Regions from separate parts of the Paenibacillus sp. 102 genome, predicted to be linked through region 2. Evidence: riboswitches for the same ligand, from Rfam matches in the RefSeq annotation. Region 2 holds a riboswitch; the other holds the start of a gene.
What was found. A riboswitch is a leader RNA that binds a small molecule or an ion and turns the genes downstream of it on or off. The one in region 2 is predicted to bind preQ1.
Positions count from the first base shown of each region.

Region 1 (10,189 bases), 240 kb from region 2:
GCATTACTTGTAAATTTAGAAAATAAGCGAGCTTTCTCTTTATATAAAAAACTTGGTTACCAAGAAGATAAAACCGTTATGCTTGTTGGAGAGCCATATGCTCATTTAGTGAAACCACTATATAAAAAAGCTTTCGTTTCTTAAAGAAAAGCACACGATTCTTTATTGTAATCGTGTGCTTTTATGTTAAATTGGTGTTCAATATATTTCCATTCATCGCTTCATGAAATGTATATGCTGTACAACTCCACGGTTTCCTATGAAAAATGGGAGGACCAGACCATCCCCTAGCACGAAGTTCAGTCCCAATCATCGTATTAAAATAACTATGCCCTATGAGCACAATATGCCCATGTACGAGCGCATACCCGACTAATGTATCAGCTGCTTGCTTCGCTCTTCCTTGTGCTTCATGATAGGACTCAACACCTTTAGAATATCCAACTATCCATAATGCACGTCCTATAAATGTCCATACTTCTAGTTTGCATTTCACCCATTTCGGAACAAAGAAGCTAGATGGCACTTCAGCCTCTCGAAAAAGAGAACTTTGTATAAAGGAAAGAGAATTCGTTAATTCTGCTGCTGACTGTACCGCGCGTTTTTGATCACTCGTTACAATAAGCTTTGCAGATTCAATTGCTTCAACCGTTTTAATCGGTATATCCGTACTTTTTTCCATACCGTCTAAATCGTATCGTTCCATCCATTCACGAAACGATACTACTGTCATTGATTCTGTAACATTGTTCAAGCGACCGTGACGAATAAAAGAAATTCGCATCTTCTCCACTCTCCATTCACCGCTCATCACCTATATTTATTATGCACTGTTTCTTATTGTCATCATACCACGGAGAAAGAGAAAGGCATACTTCCTTACATATCCGCACCACTCTCATGAGTAATAGAAGCATGTATACCATCTAATCCATCAAAATATGCACCTGTTTCATGGCTACGAATTATTTTTAATTGCTTATATGAAAATAAGAATAAAAGAATCATAATAAAACTTCCGACAATTTTAAATACCATTTTTACCGCCCCTAATTTATTATACCCCTATATACTGATATAAGCACTTCTTTCTCCCGTTCCCTCTCCAAAAATAGAAAAATACTTTATACATATCTTACGAAAAATGACTATTTTTTGAAATTTTATCATGGAAACATTTACAAACAGGGGAATATAGTTCAAAATAAAGGGAAATAAAAAAGAACAAACTTGTTCTTTTTTGGCAAAACTGTAACAAGGAGAGTTGCTTATGAAAATCGCAGAAACTGGAGATATTATCGAATTTAAAGGTGGAATGCAAGGTCGTGTTCAAAAAGTAAATAAAAACTCCGTTATTGTCGATATAACAATCATGGAGAATTTTAGAGAACTAGATATGGAACCTCTTACAGTTGTAAATCACAAAAACTATACAGTTATTAATCAACATGCATAATATAATAGAAAAAAAGGGTCTGTATGATACATACAGATCCTTTTTTCATTAACGATTATCCACAGTTTCAGGATATAAATCGTGATTCATCATACGATATTCTGCCATTTTTTCATATTTTGTACCAGGGCGACCATAGTTACAATATGGATCAATTGAGATTCCACCACGTGGTGTAAATTTCCCCCACACTTCAATGTAACGCGGGTCCATTAATTTGATTAAGTCATTCATAATAACATTCATACAATCTTCATGAAAATCTCCATGGTTACGGAAACTAAATAAATATAATTTTAATGATTTACTCTCCACCATTTTTTGTTCTGGAATATAACTAATATAAATCGTTGCAAAATCTGGTTGTCCTGTTTTTGGACATAAGCTTGTAAATTCAGGACAGTTGAATTTCACAAAATAATCACGGTTTGGATGATTATTATCAAATGTCTCTAAAATTTCTGGACTATATTCAAATAAATATTTTGTATTTTGATTTCCAAGTAACGTTACATCTTTTAAATCTTCGTCTAATCTTCCTGCCATTCTGTATACATCCCTTCAATTCGATTGGTAAAAACTGCTTCCTACTGGAGGCAACCCCATATAATAAGAAACACTTCTTTATACACCTCGTTTGTTTCCCCATACTAACGCGTGAAGCTGAGGTAATACTTTTGCGTCATTCATCTCTTTGCTATGAACCGCTTTTTCAATGAGCCATTCATATTTTTGTAATAAATTCTTAATAAGCAATGCATCATCTACTGTTTTCGTATCATCATTTCCAACTTGTAAGAAAAATGGTACGTGTGGATAACGCTCATGCACCTTTACCGCATATTCAAAATCGTGATCATCAAACACGACAACTTTTAAACTAAAATCTTTTCCTGCTAATCTTTCAATAACAGAATCTAATATGAGAAAATCTGTTTTCATCTGTGAGCTTGGTGGCTTCGGTGAGATAGTTATTTCATCAATACGAAGCAACCAATCCTGCCACTTGCTCCCTTGCGTTTCAATAGCGGTACGAATTTTCTTTTCTTGTAGTAAAGATAGAAAATCATCTAAATGTTTTAATAATACTGGGTTCCCACCTGAAATTGTTACATGTGAAAAATTCTCTCCACCAATGTCAACAAGTTCACTCCAAATTTCTTCTGGAGTCATTTGCCGAATTTGTTCTTTCGCCGATCCATCCCATGTAAAGGATGAATCGCACCATGCGCAACTATAATCACAACCTGCTGTACGAATGAACATCGTCTTTTGCCCAACAACCATTCCTTCACCTTGAATGGTTGGACCGAAGATTTCTAAGACGGGGATTTTACTCACCGATCATCCACTCCCGTCTTACTTCCGCATAACTTGTTGGTGTTTCAAATAGGCGAACAAATTCAACACGTGCTCCCTTATATTCATTAGCACGATTTTCTTTTGTAAGTGCTTCTTCCATCTTTTCATAAATCCAAACGACCATATTTTCAGCCGTCGTATTCATCGCTGGTAATGTTTCATTTAAATAACGATGATCCAGATAAATTTCTATTTCATTTTTCCAAATTTCTTTTATATCTCCAAAGTCAATGGCAAGTCCAATCTCATTTACATATCCACTAATACCAAAAACAACTTTGTATGTGTGACCGTGTAAATTTTTACATTTCCCTTCATAACAGTGCAAATGATGCGCTGCATCAAATGTAAATTCCTTGCTTACCATCACTCGTTTATTATGATATTTCAGTTGTTCACGTTGAATGTCCTTGTCCATTTTTTGTAAGTTTTCTACAATGCGAAATCCAAAAAAATTCTGTTCCATTATGCATTCGCTCCTTCGCGTTCTTGTAAATACGTATCTAAACCTGCTTTACGAAGTTTACAAGCTGGACATTCACCGCAGCCATCACCGATTATTCCGTTATAACATGTTAATGTTTTTTCTCTAACAAACTCAAATGCACCAAGTTCATCTGACAATTTCCATGTTTCTGCTTTATCGATCCACATAAGTGGTGTATGAATAACAAATGGATAATCCATAGATAGATTTAAAGTAACGTTTAACGATTTCACAAATACATCACGGCAATCAGGATAACCGCTAAAGTCTGTTTCACATACGCCTGTTACAATATGACGTGCTCCAACTTGCTTTGCTAGCACAGCTGCAAATGATAAGAACAGTAAATTTCGTCCCTCTACAAATGTTGATGGCAATTTACCATCTTCATGTGTAATCTCCATATCCGTTCTCGTTAGCGCATTTGGGGCAAGTTGATTTAATAAGCTCATATCAAGTACTGTATGTTTAATTCCTAATTCTTTCGCAATATCAGCTGCACAGTCAATTTCTAGCTTATGACGTTGATTATAATTAAACGTCACAGCTTCTACTTCTGCAAACTGCTGCATCGCCCAAAATAAACATGTTGTACTATCCTGGCCACCACTAAAAACGACAACTGCTTTTTCTTTTTTCATCTCACTCATTCTCCTTCTCTAATACGAATAAGAAGAAAGAACGTTCTTGAACTGTCACAATAAAAAAACAAAACAATACCTAAGGATATTGTTGTTTCCATAGTTTTTTATAGAGGGAGTTCGCGAACCTCTCCCATGTTATACATGGAATTTCTTCTTTCATTGACAACACATATTGTACCATACTGTATCTCTCTCGGGGAAACTTCTGATTTTTCTTTTTTTTAACGAAATTCAGATTTATTTTCTTGTATTTTAATAGTATGATTATACTTAATTAATACTATACATGTGAGAATAGCAAGGGGGCATACAACTGAAGCTCTTTATCATTCACCTCTTTTTAAACATATTATTGATTCTCGTTATAATGCTAGTGTATCACCTATTTTGGAATCAAAAAGGCAAGCATTCACCTAAGCTAAATTCAACTATATTTATATTACTTTGTAGTATTACCACAATACTTTGCATTTTTTTTGCAGCCAAAACGAATACTGGATTTCAATTTGATATGCGTCATATTGTATTAATTGTTGGCACATTAACAGGAGGACCAATTGCCGGTGGGTCTATTTTAGTTGTATTAAACGTATACCGTTTCTTATTAGGAGGAATAGGAATCATTCCATCCGCCATTGGCTCGATTCTCTTATATATTGTTTTACTTTCTACATACAAATTTTTCAACAAAGGGTCAAATCATATAAAACTTATACTTGCCATTTTATATAGTCTTACATACGGACTCGTTTGGGTTCCTGTTTTCCTTATCAAAGTGTCTAATTCTGAAGACTATCTTTCTTACATTATTGCGTATCAACTTTGCACAATAATCGGTACAATTCTTATTCTTTATTTATTGAACATACTTCAATTGCAAGTTCGTTTACACGAAGAACTTATTAACGCGGAAAAATTTCATCTTATTGGAGAAATGGCTGCTTCTATTTCCCATGAAATTCGTAATCCTTTAACTTCAACAAAAGGGTTTTTACAACTTCTACAATCTGACGAATGCTCTGAAAAAGATCGAAAATTATACACAGAAATAGCTATACATGGGATTGAACAAGCAAATCACGTTCTCACAGATTATTTAACATTTGCAAAACCAAGTATTGAAAAAGAACAAGTGTTACAACTAGAAGATGAATTACTTCACGCACTATCTCTTATTACGCCATTAGCTAATTTATCAAATGTTCGCATACATTACATAAAACAAAGTAGCTCTTTTTTTATTACTGGTGAAAAGCAAAAATTTAATCAATGTTTGTTAAATATTCTAAAAAACTGTATTGAAGCCATGCCTAAAGGGGGCAATCTGATTCTCACACTAGTTCCCGACCATAAGCATATTCAATTGTATATAAAAGACAATGGAATCGGTATGAACACTGAACAAAGAAAGCGCCTTGGCTCTCCATTCTATTCTACAAAAGAGAAAGGAACTGGCCTTGGAATGATGGTCGTATTTAGCGTCATCAAAGCAATGGATGGAAAAATTGATATTACAAGTGAAAAAGATATTGGAACAACCTTCCTATTAACCTTTCCGCTCATACAAAAAACGTGATGAAGATTTCATCACGTTTTTTCTGTTTCATCAACAAGTTCAGCAAAAGTCTTTACTTTCCCATGCGGTTTTTGATTTTCTTTTCGTGCTTTCCAACTACGCTCTTGCTCTTTCTTCTTATGTGACATGCTCTCAACTCCTTCGTATGCTCTCTATGTATTATTCCAAAATAAGAGATAAAAATATGCATCCATCCAGCATATAAAGTGAAACTTTCATCATCTAACTCTCTTAGTTTTCTCTAAATATTGAAGTGGGGCTTACTTTCCATGAATAGCTGAATAAAATAAAGGAAGCGAGATAACTACTAACTCGCTTCCTTTATTTATTATATATAGTTCCCATATCAATGCGAATTTTTCTTTATCTTTGCAAAATCGCATATTTTGCTTCTTTTAACTGTGTAAGATGGCGCTGTTCATGCAAATCAAGGAATTGAATCCATTGATATAAATTAATTTCATGAAACACAGGGTGTTTTAACGAATTTTCGAATAATTCACTTTCATCTATAATACTGTACAATGTATGCAATAATTCTGCTCGTGAATGTTCGAGCAATTGAATTATTTGTTGTTTTTTCATTAATGTCTCTGTTGGTTGCATTTGTTGAGGAGCTTCTCGTTTATGTGTTCGATCAAGAGTAAGTTGGAGATCTTTGAGTGGGACTACTTTTCTTTCTTTTTTCTGTAAAGCATACACCAGAGCTGATGTAACAGATTGTTCAACTAAGTGCAGATGATGCAAAATTTGAGTGATGCTCCATTTATCACGGCGCGGTTTTACATTTACTTCCGTATCATTTAACATCTCAATTTCTGATAATAGTGTGTTTCTTGTAGATTGTAACGATTGCAGCAAAGTTTCCAAACTAACATTCATATTAGATTGAAGCATAATTCTCCCCCCTCTTTTTTGGTAAAAAGAGGCGCTTCTAATTTAGAAACACCCCTTTAAATAAATCTGAATTTTCTTATATTATCTCATTATTTTGTGGATGTGTCGATTATAAAATACGCGAAAACGAAGGGGTATTTTTACAATTTTGTGTCATCTACGGCACGTAACCACACTTGAATCTCATTGATTACTCCCTGGACACATCCATTAGCAAATGGTGATGTTAAGTTTGCTACCTCTACTAAATCTAAGAAAGATTTACTTCCTCCCTGTTGACAAAGGTTCACATAGTCTTCCCACGCTTCTTGTCTATTGTCTCTTGCTCGCTTCCAAAATTGCAGTGCACAAATTTGAGCCAATGTATAATCAATATAATAGAAAGGAGAGTTATAAATATGCCCTTGGCGTTGCCAGAAAGCGCCACGTTCTAAATAATCATTGTCTTCATAGTCTCTGTGTGGTAAGTACTTTCTTTCAATGTTACGCCATGCCGCTTTACGCTCCTCTGGAGACGCTTCTGGATTTTCATATACATAATGTTGATATTCATCAACTGATACACCATATGGTAAAAATAGTAGCGCTGAACTTAAATGAGAGAAATAATATTTATCCGCATCTTCCTCAAAGAATAATTTCATCCATGGCCATGTGAAAAATTCCATACTCATGGAATGAATTTCACATGCTTCATACGTTGGCCAATTATACTCTGGAATTTCAAACTTACGGCTCTCATATACTTGAAACGCATGCCCCGCTTCGTGTGTTAACACATCAATATCGCCTGATGTTCCATTAAAGTTTGAGAAAATAAACGGAGCTTTATAATTTTCAATATATGTACAATAACCGCCGCCAGCTTTTCCTTTTTTCGCAACTAAATCTAATAATTCATTATCTAGCATAAAGTTAAAGAATTCATCTGTTTCTTTTGATAATTCTTTGTACATCGTTTTTCCATGATTAATAATCCACTCTGCATCTCCTTTTGGAGTCGGATTCCCTGTTGCATATTCAAAACCCTCATCATAGTAAGTCAATTTTTCTACACCGATGCGTGCTTTTTGTCTATTTCGTAATTCTGTTGCAACTGGAACGATGTAATCTAGTACTTGTTTACGATAATTTGCCACCATTTCCGCATTATAATCTGTTCGATACATTCTTGCATATCCAAGTTCAACAAAGTTTTTAAAACCAAGTGTTTTGGCAATCTTTGTTCTTATTTTTACAAGTTCATCATAAATACGGTCTAGCTCTTCTTCATGCTCTGCTAAGAAACCATAATACGCTTCACTTGCTCTTTTACGCATATCTCTATCCTTATGTTGCATAAAAGGTCCAAGTTGTGATAAAGTTCTTTCTTCCCCTTCAAAATCAATTTTTGCAGCAGCTAAAAGTTGTGTATATTGCGAAGATAATTTATTTTCCAGTTGTAGATCTTTCACAATTTCATCTGAATATGTTTTCAAATCACACTCTGCTAAAGCAAATAACTGTTTCCCATAATAAGCCTCTAGTTCCTCACGAAATGGAGAATTCAACAATGCTTTATAATATTTCGTTCCATATCCTTGTACAATCGGAGAATACTCATCAAAGAAATCTTGTTCTCCCTTATAAAATGCATCTGTTGTATCAACAGAATGGCGAATATAACAAATATTTCCCATTGTACCAAAATCATTGCGAATCTCATTAATTACACCAATTACTTGCTTTTGTTCTTCTACTGTCTTTGCATTCTCAAATTGTTCTAAAGCTGCAGTAAATTTTTCTTGTAATTCTTCTGTATTCGGACGTTTATATTCATAGTTCTGAAATGACATGAATATGCCTCCTCTCGATTATATGTCCCCTTACTATAATTCCATTTCCTTTTCTGAATCTCCTTTTATTCTTCAGCAAAATTCATCAGAAGCTATAGCATTCCTTCAGCTATATTCTTTTCTTTCATTGAATTTTAGAGGAGGGAAGTTATCCCCATAAATAGCAGGATAAACAAAAAAGCCTTTGATCATTTTACATCGAAAGCTTTTTAACATGCTATATAAATCGATTTTGATTTTTCGACATATAATTCCCTACTACGAATAACAAAAATGACCTACACTCGTTTTCCTTCTTTATTTTCACTTGGTACGGGGCTGAAAAAGGACCTGACCGCTTCTATGCATGGCCAGATGCTCTCTCCCATCAAAAAAAGAAAGGTTTTTCAATTTGTACTTATATAAATGGAAATTCCCATCACTACTCGGGACTTTGTGAGATAACCCTTTGTTCATTTCCAACACATAAAGTCATGGCTATGAACTATAAAAGGAAATTACTACTTATTTTCTCCTTTTGTTTTCACTTGGTACGGGGCTGAAAAAGGACCTGACCGCTTCTATGCATGGCCGGATGCTCTCTCCCATCAAAAAAGAAAGGTTTTTCAATTTATACTTATGTATATATCATTTTTCATACTTTCCGACTTTCTTAAGTAAAGATAACAACTCATTCTTCTCATCTTTTGTTAACATTTCAAATGAATCGTGTATAACTTTTTCATGATTTGGAAAAATAGAAGCGATGAAAATCTCTCCTTCTTCTGTTAACTGTGCATAGATAACACGTCGATCATTCGGGCATGGAATTCGTTTTACAAGCCCCTTTTTTTCTAACTTATCGACAACATACGTAATACTTCCACTTGCAATTAAAATACGCTCTCCAATTTGTTGAAGCGGCTGACCGCCTTTATGATATAGCAATTCTAACACAGCAAACTCAGTTGGATTTAGTCCATTACTTTGTATTGACTTATTTGTAGTATCCATAACAGCACGGTGCACACGTGATAGTGCAATAAACACTTTTAAAGATTGAGAAATATCTTCTCGTCCATCATTTAATTTCATACAATTTCAACCCTTCACCTAAATTCACAAGCATTCGAGGCAATCTGCCAAATAAAAAGGTTATTCATAAAGCAAATCCCTATCAATCGCCCCTTTTGTCTCTGAGTGATTGCTCAATCACTTATCAGTTTCACTCGTTCCTTCTACTAAAAATATACTAACCATCACATATTAAATAAAACCATGACAATTTTAACACAGTTTATATATAATGATAATAAAAAAGAAGGAGTAACAACCTTGAACAGGAATTTACGAAACATCATTCTCTATATATTACTTGCCATATTACCCACACTTGGAATCGGTACAGTTTTATATTCCTATCATACATATCAAATGCAACAATCAAACAAGCTAGCTGCTCATACTGCCTTATTTGTATATAGAGACTATTTAGATCATCATATCGGTGAGGCAATTTCCGCTTTAGAAATGCTTTCCATGGTCGTAAATACACAAACAGAAAACATGACTGGAATTGAACAAATACTTCGTGATACAGACGAAAAAGACGAACGTTTTTCTGGACTATACTTTGCGAATAAAGATGCTTTCATCGCAGTAGCATCAAAAGGGTTAACAGCCCCCATTCCTGTCGCAGATCGAAGTTACATACTAGAAGCTTTTAAAACTAAAAAAACAACTGTATCTTCTGTCATTACCGATCGTGTTCTTGGCCACCAAGCCATCTTAATCGCCACACCCGTTTTTACAAAAAACAAGAAAGTATCTGGATTATTATTAGCAAGTTTGCGTTTTGATTATATTTCATCTGCTTTAAATGCAATCAAGCCACAGTATCATTTTGAAGTGACCGATCCGCATGGCGTTATCTTTTTAAGAGATGATAATACC
Region 1 covers NZ_JBCGHT010000002.1:418,443-428,631, forward strand. Annotated here, with positions in the region: gene AAIE21_RS08105 (GNAT family N-acetyltransferase) at 1-144, shown strand, start outside; gene AAIE21_RS08110 (histidine phosphatase family protein) at 182-784, opposite strand; gene AAIE21_RS08115 (hypothetical protein) at 880-1,038, opposite strand; gene AAIE21_RS08120 (YkvS family protein) at 1,271-1,456, shown strand; gene queF (preQ(1) synthase) at 1,505-2,002, opposite strand; gene queE (7-carboxy-7-deazaguanine synthase QueE) at 2,081-2,797, opposite strand; gene queD (6-carboxytetrahydropterin synthase QueD) at 2,790-3,284, opposite strand; gene queC (7-cyano-7-deazaguanine synthase QueC) at 3,284-3,946, opposite strand; PreQ1 riboswitch class I at 4,040-4,083, opposite strand; gene AAIE21_RS08145 (ATP-binding protein) at 4,317-5,525, shown strand; gene AAIE21_RS08150 (DUF6254 family protein) at 5,537-5,653, opposite strand; gene AAIE21_RS08155 (DinB family protein) at 5,889-6,422, opposite strand; gene AAIE21_RS08160 (M3 family oligoendopeptidase) at 6,563-8,257, opposite strand; gene AAIE21_RS08165 (MarR family winged helix-turn-helix transcriptional regulator) at 8,885-9,331, opposite strand; gene AAIE21_RS08170 (ATP-binding protein) at 9,515-10,189, shown strand, end outside.
Region 1: linked by a shared signal. The riboswitch ahead of queC (7-cyano-7-deazaguanine synthase QueC) and the one ahead of AAIE21_RS06840 (QueT transporter family protein) in region 2 are both predicted to bind preQ1.

Region 2 (10,189 bases):
GTTCGACACTCCAAACCAATAATTTTCATTCTTATAATGATGCAATATATGCTGTTTTTTTAACCATCTACCAAAACGAGTCGATGGCCGTATTGGCCTATGTGCGATATAATGTTTCCACTCATACACAAGCAGCATAACAATCATTCCCATTCCAAATGAAAGTGTAATCGTTACATGATTTGTCACTCCATACACAATGAACAAATAAATCGCAAACCCTGGCATGCTATACCAAACTGGTAAAAATAATAGTTTTAAATCATCAGGATACACATGATGATCATAATGTAATCTCTTTAACATTTTCAGTAGAAATGGATTCTTAGGAGGTTTCATATGAAACAAAAACCGATGTGTCACATATTCATTAATTGTATAAAAAATGATCCCCGCAAGGCATGATATAGCCGCTATCCCTGTAAATAATTGCATTTGCAAAATAATGATAAAAAGAATTAGTACTCCAAACATAATGATAATATCATGTTGCAAAAAAAACTCTTTCCATACTCTTTTCATTCACCCTATCCCCTTTCTTCGAACAAACAGCCGTAACATATCGTTACGACCGTTTCTTTTCCTATCTATATTATTCTCTTTAGATTACAAATTTGCTCGCTGTTCTATTGTAGAGAAAAAATTTTGCGAACCAAATATATTTTGTCTCGGTATAATGTGTTCAACTGCAAAGACAGTTACTTCTCCTCTCTGTACCTCTCCAATAATAAGTCCCAATATTTCATGATTTACAGCAAATGTTGGTTGCTTTGTTTGAAGTAATCTTTCAACAGTTTGAAGAATGGCTTCATATAAAGGATCCCTATCCGTTACTTCTTTTCGAATCTTTGGTGCTAATGTAATGATAATTTCTTTTCCATTAACTGTGGTTCGATACATAAAAATCTCCCCTTTAGTCTTATATGAACAACTGTAATGCTTTATATGCAAAATGAATCGAATACCCGACTAAGATAAAGCCAGCTCCCGCTGTAATATAACCGAGTGCCTTTGGCTTAAGCAATGTTCGTCCAAAGTGAACAGAAAAGGCAATATTTAAATTCCACAAAATAATGCCTCCAATGATGCAAAGACTATATAAAAAAGCCTCTTGTTTTGTTACCTTCGTAAGCAGCGAATTAAGTGTACTCCCATATACACCAAACCAAAAAACAAGATTTAACGGATTAGATACCGCAATTAAAAACCCTGCCATAAAGGATTGGCGAAGTCCACCTACCTCTTCTTGTTTATATTCCATATTTGAATGTGAAATTCCTTGTTTTACACTTTGAAATCCTAAATAAAACAATAAGAAAAAACCTATGCAATACATAAATGCTTGTACATATGTATACATAAATACAGAAGATAATCCAAAGTAAATTAAAAGCATAAATAAAATATCTGCACTCATCCCCCCTATCCCAACAAGCCAAGCATGCCAAAAACCACGTTCAATCCCTCTTTTTAACATTTCAATATTAATCGGTCCTACTGGTGCAGCTAATGAAATTCCTAGTATAAATTGCTGTATAATTGCTCCAATCATCGCTATATCCTTTCTATATCTTTTTACTATTAACTAATGAGAATATTGTTAAAAATAGACTAGATTTTATGAAAAATATACATATATAAAATGCCCTTTTTTATCCAAAACATGCAAAAAAGCCGCTCCTTTTGAAGTGCACCCCGATTGTTAGACACAGTCTAACAATCGGGGTGCACTTTTTTTATGGCGGCCTTCATTTCTTCACTTTATGATGAAATGGACATTTCCCTTCGATTGGCTCAATGTCATCTCCAATAAAATATTGCTTCCATTCACGGTGATTCGGATCGCCGTAATGACTAATATTCGGGTGTTTTGGCAATTGGTCCCATTTTTCAACTCGTTCTCTAACCATTTGTCTTGAGTACGAACCTTTCGGCCGATCTCCTTCTAATCCGTCAAATATGATTCGTGGCTGAAATCCAATAATAAGCGAGTTCCCTAAATGTCTCGTTTTTCTTTGTTTATAAGCTGGAGCATTCCCAAACGCAAACATTGGCTCCCCGCCAAATGAAAATTCCCATAAATGATGATCTGGATTTTCTGGAATCTGCTTTGGCCATAATTGATTATCTTCTTCATGTAAATATTGTAGGACCCTCCAAAAATACGCTCGGTAATGTTCAAGTGAGCATTCTTCACGTTCTGGCTCAACAAAAAGAAAAAATCCTCTTCTTACAACGGGTCGTTCGTTCATCAACTGTAAAAAAGTAAGCATTGTCTGTGGTAGATGACTCCAATCATCATGAGACAAGAATGAGTAGCGAAGTTCATTCTTCTTTAAAGCCGTTAAACCAAAATAGCAAGGAAAGGTTGGATCTAGTACAACGTTGGAGAATTTTTCAAATTCTTGCGAAACCCATCTTGGTATATCTATCCTATTTTTCATTCCTTCATTATCTAATAAATAGGACTGATTCATTCTCTCACCTCATTATGTACAATATTCACTTAAATATATTAGAAAAAAAGCTTGTCCTATACCATAAAAAAAACTTGTGTGAAAAATTATTTAAAAATACAAAAATTTAAAACCGCTTACTTGACTAAAATCTACCATTTCGTGTATATTTAAAATATCATTTAGCAGAATATTCGATAATATAGCATTTTCAGTTTTATGGATTCGCAAATATTTCAAATGAACTTCACTAAATGAAAAAGTAATCGTTTTTAGGAGGAATTGTAACATGCAAGGAAAAGTAAAATGGTTTAACAACGAAAAAGGTTTTGGATTTATCGAAATTGAAGGCGCTGACGATGTATTCGTACATTTCACAGCTATTCAAGGCGACGGCTACAAAGCTTTAGAAGAAGGTCAAGAAGTATCTTTCGATATCACTGAAGGAAACCGTGGACCTCAAGCTGCTAACGTAGTAAAACTTTAATCCCACATATAACAGGAGGTTGCCTAATCGGTAACCTCCTTTGTTATTCCTTTGTATATTTCTCTTTTACAGAGTAAAAACTATGTGAAATGTGACAGAATACAAAGGAGGAATGGAGATTGGGTTCCCATGTAAATGATTTTGAAGAAGTAAAATTCCGCGTAGAAACAGCACAAAAAATGGTAGGTTCTGCGACAATTACAATGGATCCAGAATCACTGGAACATGCGACTAATGCAGTTGAATCTGCACGCTCTCAACTTGAAACAATGAAATCTGTTGCAACAGATTTAGATGAGCCTTTTTTAATGAACGAAGAAAAAAAATTAAGTCTATGCGAACATCAATTGAAAGAAGCTAAGCACTAAAAAAGCATCCAGAGATTTACCTCTGGATGCTTTCTTATGATAATTGATCTCCATATTTTTTCAACTTCTCTCCAACAGTACATTGCCGAATACAAAAAGAATGGGCATAGTACTTACTATGCGTTTTCCGATAATGTTCCTGTAAAAAACATCCTTCGCAGTATGTTTCTAGTAAATCATTCACCTCTGTAATGAGCTGCTTTTTCTTCACCTCTGCACCTCTCTATTCGGTTATTTCTTTATGACTGTCAATTACTGTTCCTTCTAATGCTTGCGTTGCCAATTGATGCGCTTCTTTATTTTGTTTTCTTGCTACTGGTTCACAAACAAGCTTTAATTTCATCTTCTTTGCTTTTTGTTCAATCTGATCTAAATAATGATTCAAATGTTCATCGTAGCACGGCCATTCTCCAGCTAATTGCTGAAGGACGACTTGAGAATCGCCATGTAGTGTAACCAGTTCATATTTGATTCCTAATTCCTCTAGCACATTCATTCCATATAATAATGCTGCGTATTCCGCTTCATTATTATCATATATACCGTCTATATAAGCATTTCGACGAATCCGGTACACCTTCTGACCTTTTTTATAGTAAATACAGATACCAATTCCAGCCTCTTTCGTTTCCAGATCATATCCCCCATCAAAGTAAATGCGAATATCTTGTGGCTCCTCTTCTATTTGTTTACTGAGCTTTTTCATCTCTTTTAGCGTCCATTCCGCTCCCATTTCGTCATAAAATAATAATTCCTTTACTCTTCCAGTTTTCTCAAAATCAGTTGCAAATTGAAATGCTTCTTCTATGTTCATATAATCTGTTATTAATTCTGTTTGAAGACCATGTTTTGTTTTATAGAACCAAGTTATTTTGTATTTCATACTATTTCCCCTTATATATATGACTTCATACTTTTTATTTTAATATATATTTTACCTAGAGACACAATATTGTATGCGAATGAAAATGGGGTAATTATTATTTATAACATAACAAAAAAGAGTTGCTACATCACAAGCAACTCTTTCAATACATTTTACATAAATCTCTTAAATTGTACACGTTTATTAATCCCATACATAACAGGCATACCAATTGCCATTACGACAAATTCACCGGCTGCACATGTAAGCCATGTAAATAAGAATGGTAAATCAAATGCAAGATGAAGTTCAATCGCTATCATAAACATGGTAACTGTAAAGATAACTGTATTAAAAATCATCCGAGCCCAGACACCCTTAATAAAACGCATGGAAATAATAGTAGCAAGAAGTGCAAGAACAGATTGTCCCACTCCAAATACTAAATCATACGCAATCATAGGTGAGAAAAAGAGATTTGTTAAAAATACACCTAAGACAATTCCATAAATTGATTTCTTATTAAATACAACGAGATGATTAAACATCTCCGAAATACGAAATTGTACATTCGTAAAGCCAAATGGCTGAATAAGTGCAGAAACAGCAATATATAACGCTGCTAAAATACCATTACCAACTAATGTTTTTATATTCATGACAAAATCTCCTTAGTTTTTTTCCGTGGGATGGTTTCGAACCACGTGATTCGTTTTTAAACAACAATTTTATATTGTACGCAATAGTCAACCATTCGTCAATAGATTCTTCTCATTCACTACCTTTTTTCTTATAGACAACGTATAATAGAAAATATGAAAGATTTAGGAGGTTTCACTTCATGACAGCAACAATTCAAAATGAAAAAGTAATCGTTTCCATCTCTGAAAAAGGTGCAGAGTTACAAAGCGTTCGCTTAAAAGAAGACAACACAGAATATATGTGGCAAGGAGATCCTAAATATTGGGGGCGCCGTGCACCAATTTTATTCCCGATCGTCGGTAGATTAGTGGACAATACATATCATGTAGATGGTAAACCTTATTCATTGACACAACACGGCTTTGCTCGCGATCTTATATTCTCGGTAAAAGAGCAAAACGAAACAAAGATTACATATGCTGTGACTAGCAATCAAGAAACTTTAGAAAAATATCCGTACGAGTTTGAGCTACTTGTATCTTATGAACTAGATGAGCAAAACATACATGTTACTTATGAAGTGATTAACCCTACTTCAAAAGAAATGTTCTTTTCTATCGGAGCACATCCAGGCTTCAATTGTCCTTTAGTAGAAGGTGAATCATTTACAGACTACCACTTATCATTTAATGGCCCTGAACATTTAGAAACAAGCGTTCTAGAAGGACCGTTTCTTTCAAAAGAAAAACAACTAATTGTTGAAAACAAAGCAGAGTTACCACTTACATACGATTTATTCAAAAATGATGCCCTTATTTTTGAAAATATGGATACAAACGAAATTTCTATTCGCTCTCATAAACATAATAAGTTTGTAAAAGTAGCATTTGAAGGGTTCCCATTCGTTGGTGTTTGGACACCAGGTAATGATGCTCCTTTTTTATGTATCGAACCTTGGTATGGAATTGCCGATGAAGTTGAACCAGCAAAAGATTTCAAAGAGAAAAAAGGCGTACAATTCTTACAAGCGAATGAAACATTCACATGCCGCTACAGCATTACAATTGGATAAAGTGAAACTTTAATCAATGAGGGTTTTCTTCATCCCCCACTGATTATTAGCCATCACGAATCGGGCTTTTACGGGCAGCCCCTCTCCCACCTAACTTCTTTGTTTTTGCTGAATTTTGAGGTGGGGGGCTTACTGCACGTTAATGCGGGGTAAAGTGCATTTTTCATATTCAATCCCTCACCTTTAAAATTAGGTGAGGGATTATTATCAGCTAACGCTATATAATAATGGAGGTTGTCAATCTTGATTGAAGTATATATTGATGGTGCATCCAAAGGAAATCCGGGTCCTTCTGGTGCTGGGGTTTTTATTAAAGGTGTGCAGCCAGCTGTGCAATTATCACTACCACTTGGAATCATGTCTAACCATGAAGCCGAATATCATGCATTACTCGCCGCATTAAAATATTGCACAGAACATAATTATAGCATTGTATCTTTTCGTACAGATTCACAGCTTGTTGAACGTGCTATAGAAAAAGAATATGCAAAAAACAAAACATATGCACCACTTTTAGAAGAAGCACTAGCGTACATCAAAAGGTTTGATCTTTTCTTTATAAAATGGATTCCAAGTAGTCAAAACAAAGTTGCCGATGAATTAGCTAGAAAAGCCATTTTACAAAATTAATGGGGGTTTTTAGTATGAAAAAAGGATGGATTGCTCCTCTCGCTTTATTATTTGTCTCCTTTATTTGGGGATCCACGTTTGTTGTCGTTCAAAATGCAATGTCATTTGTTGGGCCATTTACTTTCAATGGTATTCGTTTTTTATTTGCTGGAATCATTTTATTATTTGTCCAATTCACGTTCTCGAAAAAAACTTCAAAACAAGAAATTCAACATAGTAGTATTGCTGGTTTAATTGTCGGATTTTTCTTATTTGTCGGTTATTTATTACAAACATTTGGATTACTCTATACCACTTCTTCTAAAGCAGGATTTTTAACTGGACTCAGTATTGTTATGGTTCCAATTCTTTCATTTATCTTTTTAAAACAAAGAGCTACACCTTTTATCATACTTGGCATTACCGCTGCAACAGCTGGCTTATATTTACTAACCGCTGGTGACTCTTTTCAATTGAATATTGGTGATATACTCGTTCTCGGCTGTGCAATTGCCTTTGCAGCACATATTCTCATTAACGGGTTCTTTTCCAAAAAAATCTCACCTTTATTACTAAGCACAGCCCAAGTATTATCTGTTGGAATTTTCTCTTCCATCTGTGCTTTTTTATTTGAGGATTGGGAGAAATTATTTTCACTCTCTTTATGGACCAATTCTGCTTTTTTATTTGCTCTACTTGCAACATCCCTATTTGCAACATCAATCGCCTTTTTTATTCAAACAGCTGCACAAAAACATATATCCCCAACAAGAGTTGCCATTATTTTCGCAATGGAGCCTGTCTTTGCCGCATTGACAGGTGTACTTGTCGCAAACGAACAGCTTTCCATTTCCGCAGTGCTTGGTTGTCTTTGTATTTTCTTAGGTATGATCTTTGTTGAACTTCCTTCAAAAACAAAAAAAGAAGCGCAGGCTGCGTGATGTTACGCTTGTAACATCCGCATAAAAGCCTTTGCGCTTTTTTTATCAGTAATTTTCTCTTCCTTTAATCGTTCTAATAAAGCGATAAAATAACTGCCATCAAATTGCAATTGATGTTTAATTGTTGCCTCAATCGCTGCATTCACAAGCCCATCAGATGCACCTGTATATCCTTGACCAAACATAATAAACCCTTGTGCATCCTCTGATAATTTAAATCCTTTTGTGTGTAAGAATGACAGATAATCTTGTACTGTTTGCATGCTGTTCCCACCTACCAAAAAATTCTCCACTTCCTATCATACATGTTTTAAGGCTTTATGAGAATGCATTTTCTTTGACAATCTTTCTTAAATTTCTTGATTTCCTAATAGATAAAAATAACATTACTATCGCAAGAAAATTCAAATATAGTCCTAACCAGATAATTAAACTACATTTTAAAATAAATCCACCAATAAAAAGGATTCACTTACAGCATCTAGAAATAGACATAGTGAACCTAGATTAACGTTAACTTTTTTCACGTCCCATCTATCTTAATTGTCCTATTTGGGACTTAAACTGAAAGGATAGTTGCCTACAAATAACGAGGTTAACAGAAATTCATACATTTTAATTGAAAAGGGGATATTTAATGAAACAAGCACTATTAATCATTGATGCACAGCAAGAACTGATTGACGGTAACGAACAAGAAACTGCAGTATTTCATAAAGAGCAATTATTAACGAACATAAATATAGCCATTCAAAAAGCACTTCAAGCAAATGCTCTTATTATTTTCGTCAGGGATACTGATGTCGCTTCCGGCATGGGGAAAGGATTTCAAGTACATGAGGAAATCAGAATTCCGCATGTAGCACAAATCATAGACAAACAAGCAACCAATTCATTTTATAACACCTCTTTACATACGATTTTAAAAGAGAAAGAAATTGGTCATCTTGTTATAGGTGGTTGTAAAACCGAGCATTGTATTGATACTGCCGTTAGAACAGCAACTGTACAGGGATTTGATGTCACCTTAATCAAAAACGGTCATTCCACAAATGATTCTACGATTTTATCAGCCCAGCAAATTATTGAACATCACAATAAAACACTACATGGTCATTATAATGTCGATCATTTTTCTATTGTTAGAGATGTCGAGGAAGATTTATTTTCCCCTATTCATAATCAATATCGTGAGTAGAAAAATGGTATTCATAAATGAAAAAAGATTCCTTTTTTAAAAGGAATCTTTTTTCATCCAAATACCTGTGCAGCAATTCCATATAATTCACCATTTCGTTTCAAAAATTGAGTGCTGTTTTTCAACATAATTGGTGGCTGATCTACCTTTTGAAATCCAGCTGTCTCGAGTACTTCCATAAACATTTCTTTTCCTTCTGGTACATCAATTCTAAGTTTTCCCTTATAATCTTTTGCCAAATGATGAACAATGCCACTTGCGATATTATCAGTTAGTGCAACAGTAGGTCCTATAATTCTATTTTCTGGAGTTTGCACACTCATTCCATATCCCACAATATTATTTTCTCTGTCTTTTACAACTACACATTGTTCAGATTGTTCGATTCTTCTCTGTATAAAATTACGTCTATTTACACCGAAAGCCGCTTCATCTAATTTCACAATTCTATCACTATCTCCTTCATCGTAATCCATAAAAATGTATTGCTTACTTCCGTCGTAATCTTTAGGAGTTACATACTGATTGCATATATATTTTGAAACATGACTAACCACTTGAAACCCTAATTTTTCATATAAAGGTTCTCCCTCTTTTGTAGCAATAAGCATAATCGGTGTCTTTTCTGAAACACTTCTTATACAAGCCTCTGTAATCCTTCTGCCAATCCCTTTCCCTTTATACTGCGGATGTACAATGACCATGCCAATAGATGCTAGTTTCTCTCCATATGAGATGATAGCTGCACTGGCAATTATTTCACCCTTCTCATTCTTTTCTCCATATACAATTCCTGATTGAAAAATAGTTTTGATTTCTCCTGAGCTATAATCCCAACCAACTGATTCGGATAAATGAATAAGACACGGGATATCTTTTTCCTCAATTCTCTCTATTACAATCACTATCTATCCTCCTTCTATATTCCATTAATGAATGTCTCCATACAACTCCCTTAAACATTCGAACTAGAAAAGCACTTATTATTTAACTGCAATATCATAACAAATTATTTTATCAATATTCCATTCAATTCTTTCTGAAATATCATAATTTCTAAATCACTTTTTAGCATCTTTTCAATGTCATATTTCATAATACACTCTCTTACCTCTGGTTGAAAAATAACAATGGCACCATACTTATCTTGAAACCATTTTTGTTGTCTTAGTAACTTGAATTTTTTGTTAACGATCCTTTGTTTTTTTGATGGAACAGAAAGAATTAACTGTAACGCCATCTTTTCTATTAACTCACTCATTTCATTCCCCTTCTTTCTCTGTTACAAACCCACTCTTACGTATGATCAATATATAAAACCCCTTCGAGCCATGCATGAAGGGATTTTATATAATTTTTTATCCCGCATTAACGGGCAGTAAGACCCCCACCTCAAAATTCAAAGAGTACCGAGCAAGATGGGATCAACTTGCCCATAAAATCCCGATTCGTGAGGGCTAATAATCAGTGGGGATGAAGACCTCCCCACTGGTTAAAGTTTCACTTTATCATATTCAACTACTCGATGCAGAATATGCCGCATGTCTCTTT
Region 2 covers NZ_JBCGHT010000002.1:182,366-192,554, forward strand. Annotated here, with positions in the region: gene AAIE21_RS06800 (sterol desaturase family protein) at 1-522, opposite strand, end outside; gene AAIE21_RS06805 (cytoplasmic protein) at 607-900, opposite strand; gene AAIE21_RS06810 (LysE family transporter) at 920-1,552, opposite strand; gene AAIE21_RS06815 (YqcI/YcgG family protein) at 1,749-2,477, opposite strand; gene cspB (cold shock-like protein CspB) at 2,746-2,943, shown strand; gene AAIE21_RS06825 (DUF2564 family protein) at 3,063-3,311, shown strand; gene AAIE21_RS06830 (zinc-finger domain-containing protein) at 3,346-3,522, opposite strand; gene AAIE21_RS06835 (ribonuclease H family protein) at 3,535-4,194, opposite strand; gene AAIE21_RS06840 (QueT transporter family protein) at 4,350-4,835, opposite strand; PreQ1 riboswitch class I at 4,842-4,886, opposite strand; gene AAIE21_RS06845 (aldose 1-epimerase family protein) at 5,018-5,890, shown strand; gene AAIE21_RS06850 (reverse transcriptase-like protein) at 6,134-6,520, shown strand; gene AAIE21_RS06855 (DMT family transporter) at 6,535-7,440, shown strand; gene AAIE21_RS06860 (DUF6123 family protein) at 7,443-7,703, opposite strand; gene AAIE21_RS06865 (isochorismatase family protein) at 8,078-8,638, shown strand; gene AAIE21_RS06870 (GNAT family N-acetyltransferase) at 8,692-9,546, opposite strand; gene AAIE21_RS06875 (hypothetical protein) at 9,648-9,899, opposite strand; gene AAIE21_RS06880 (FbpB family small basic protein) at 10,153-10,189, opposite strand, start outside.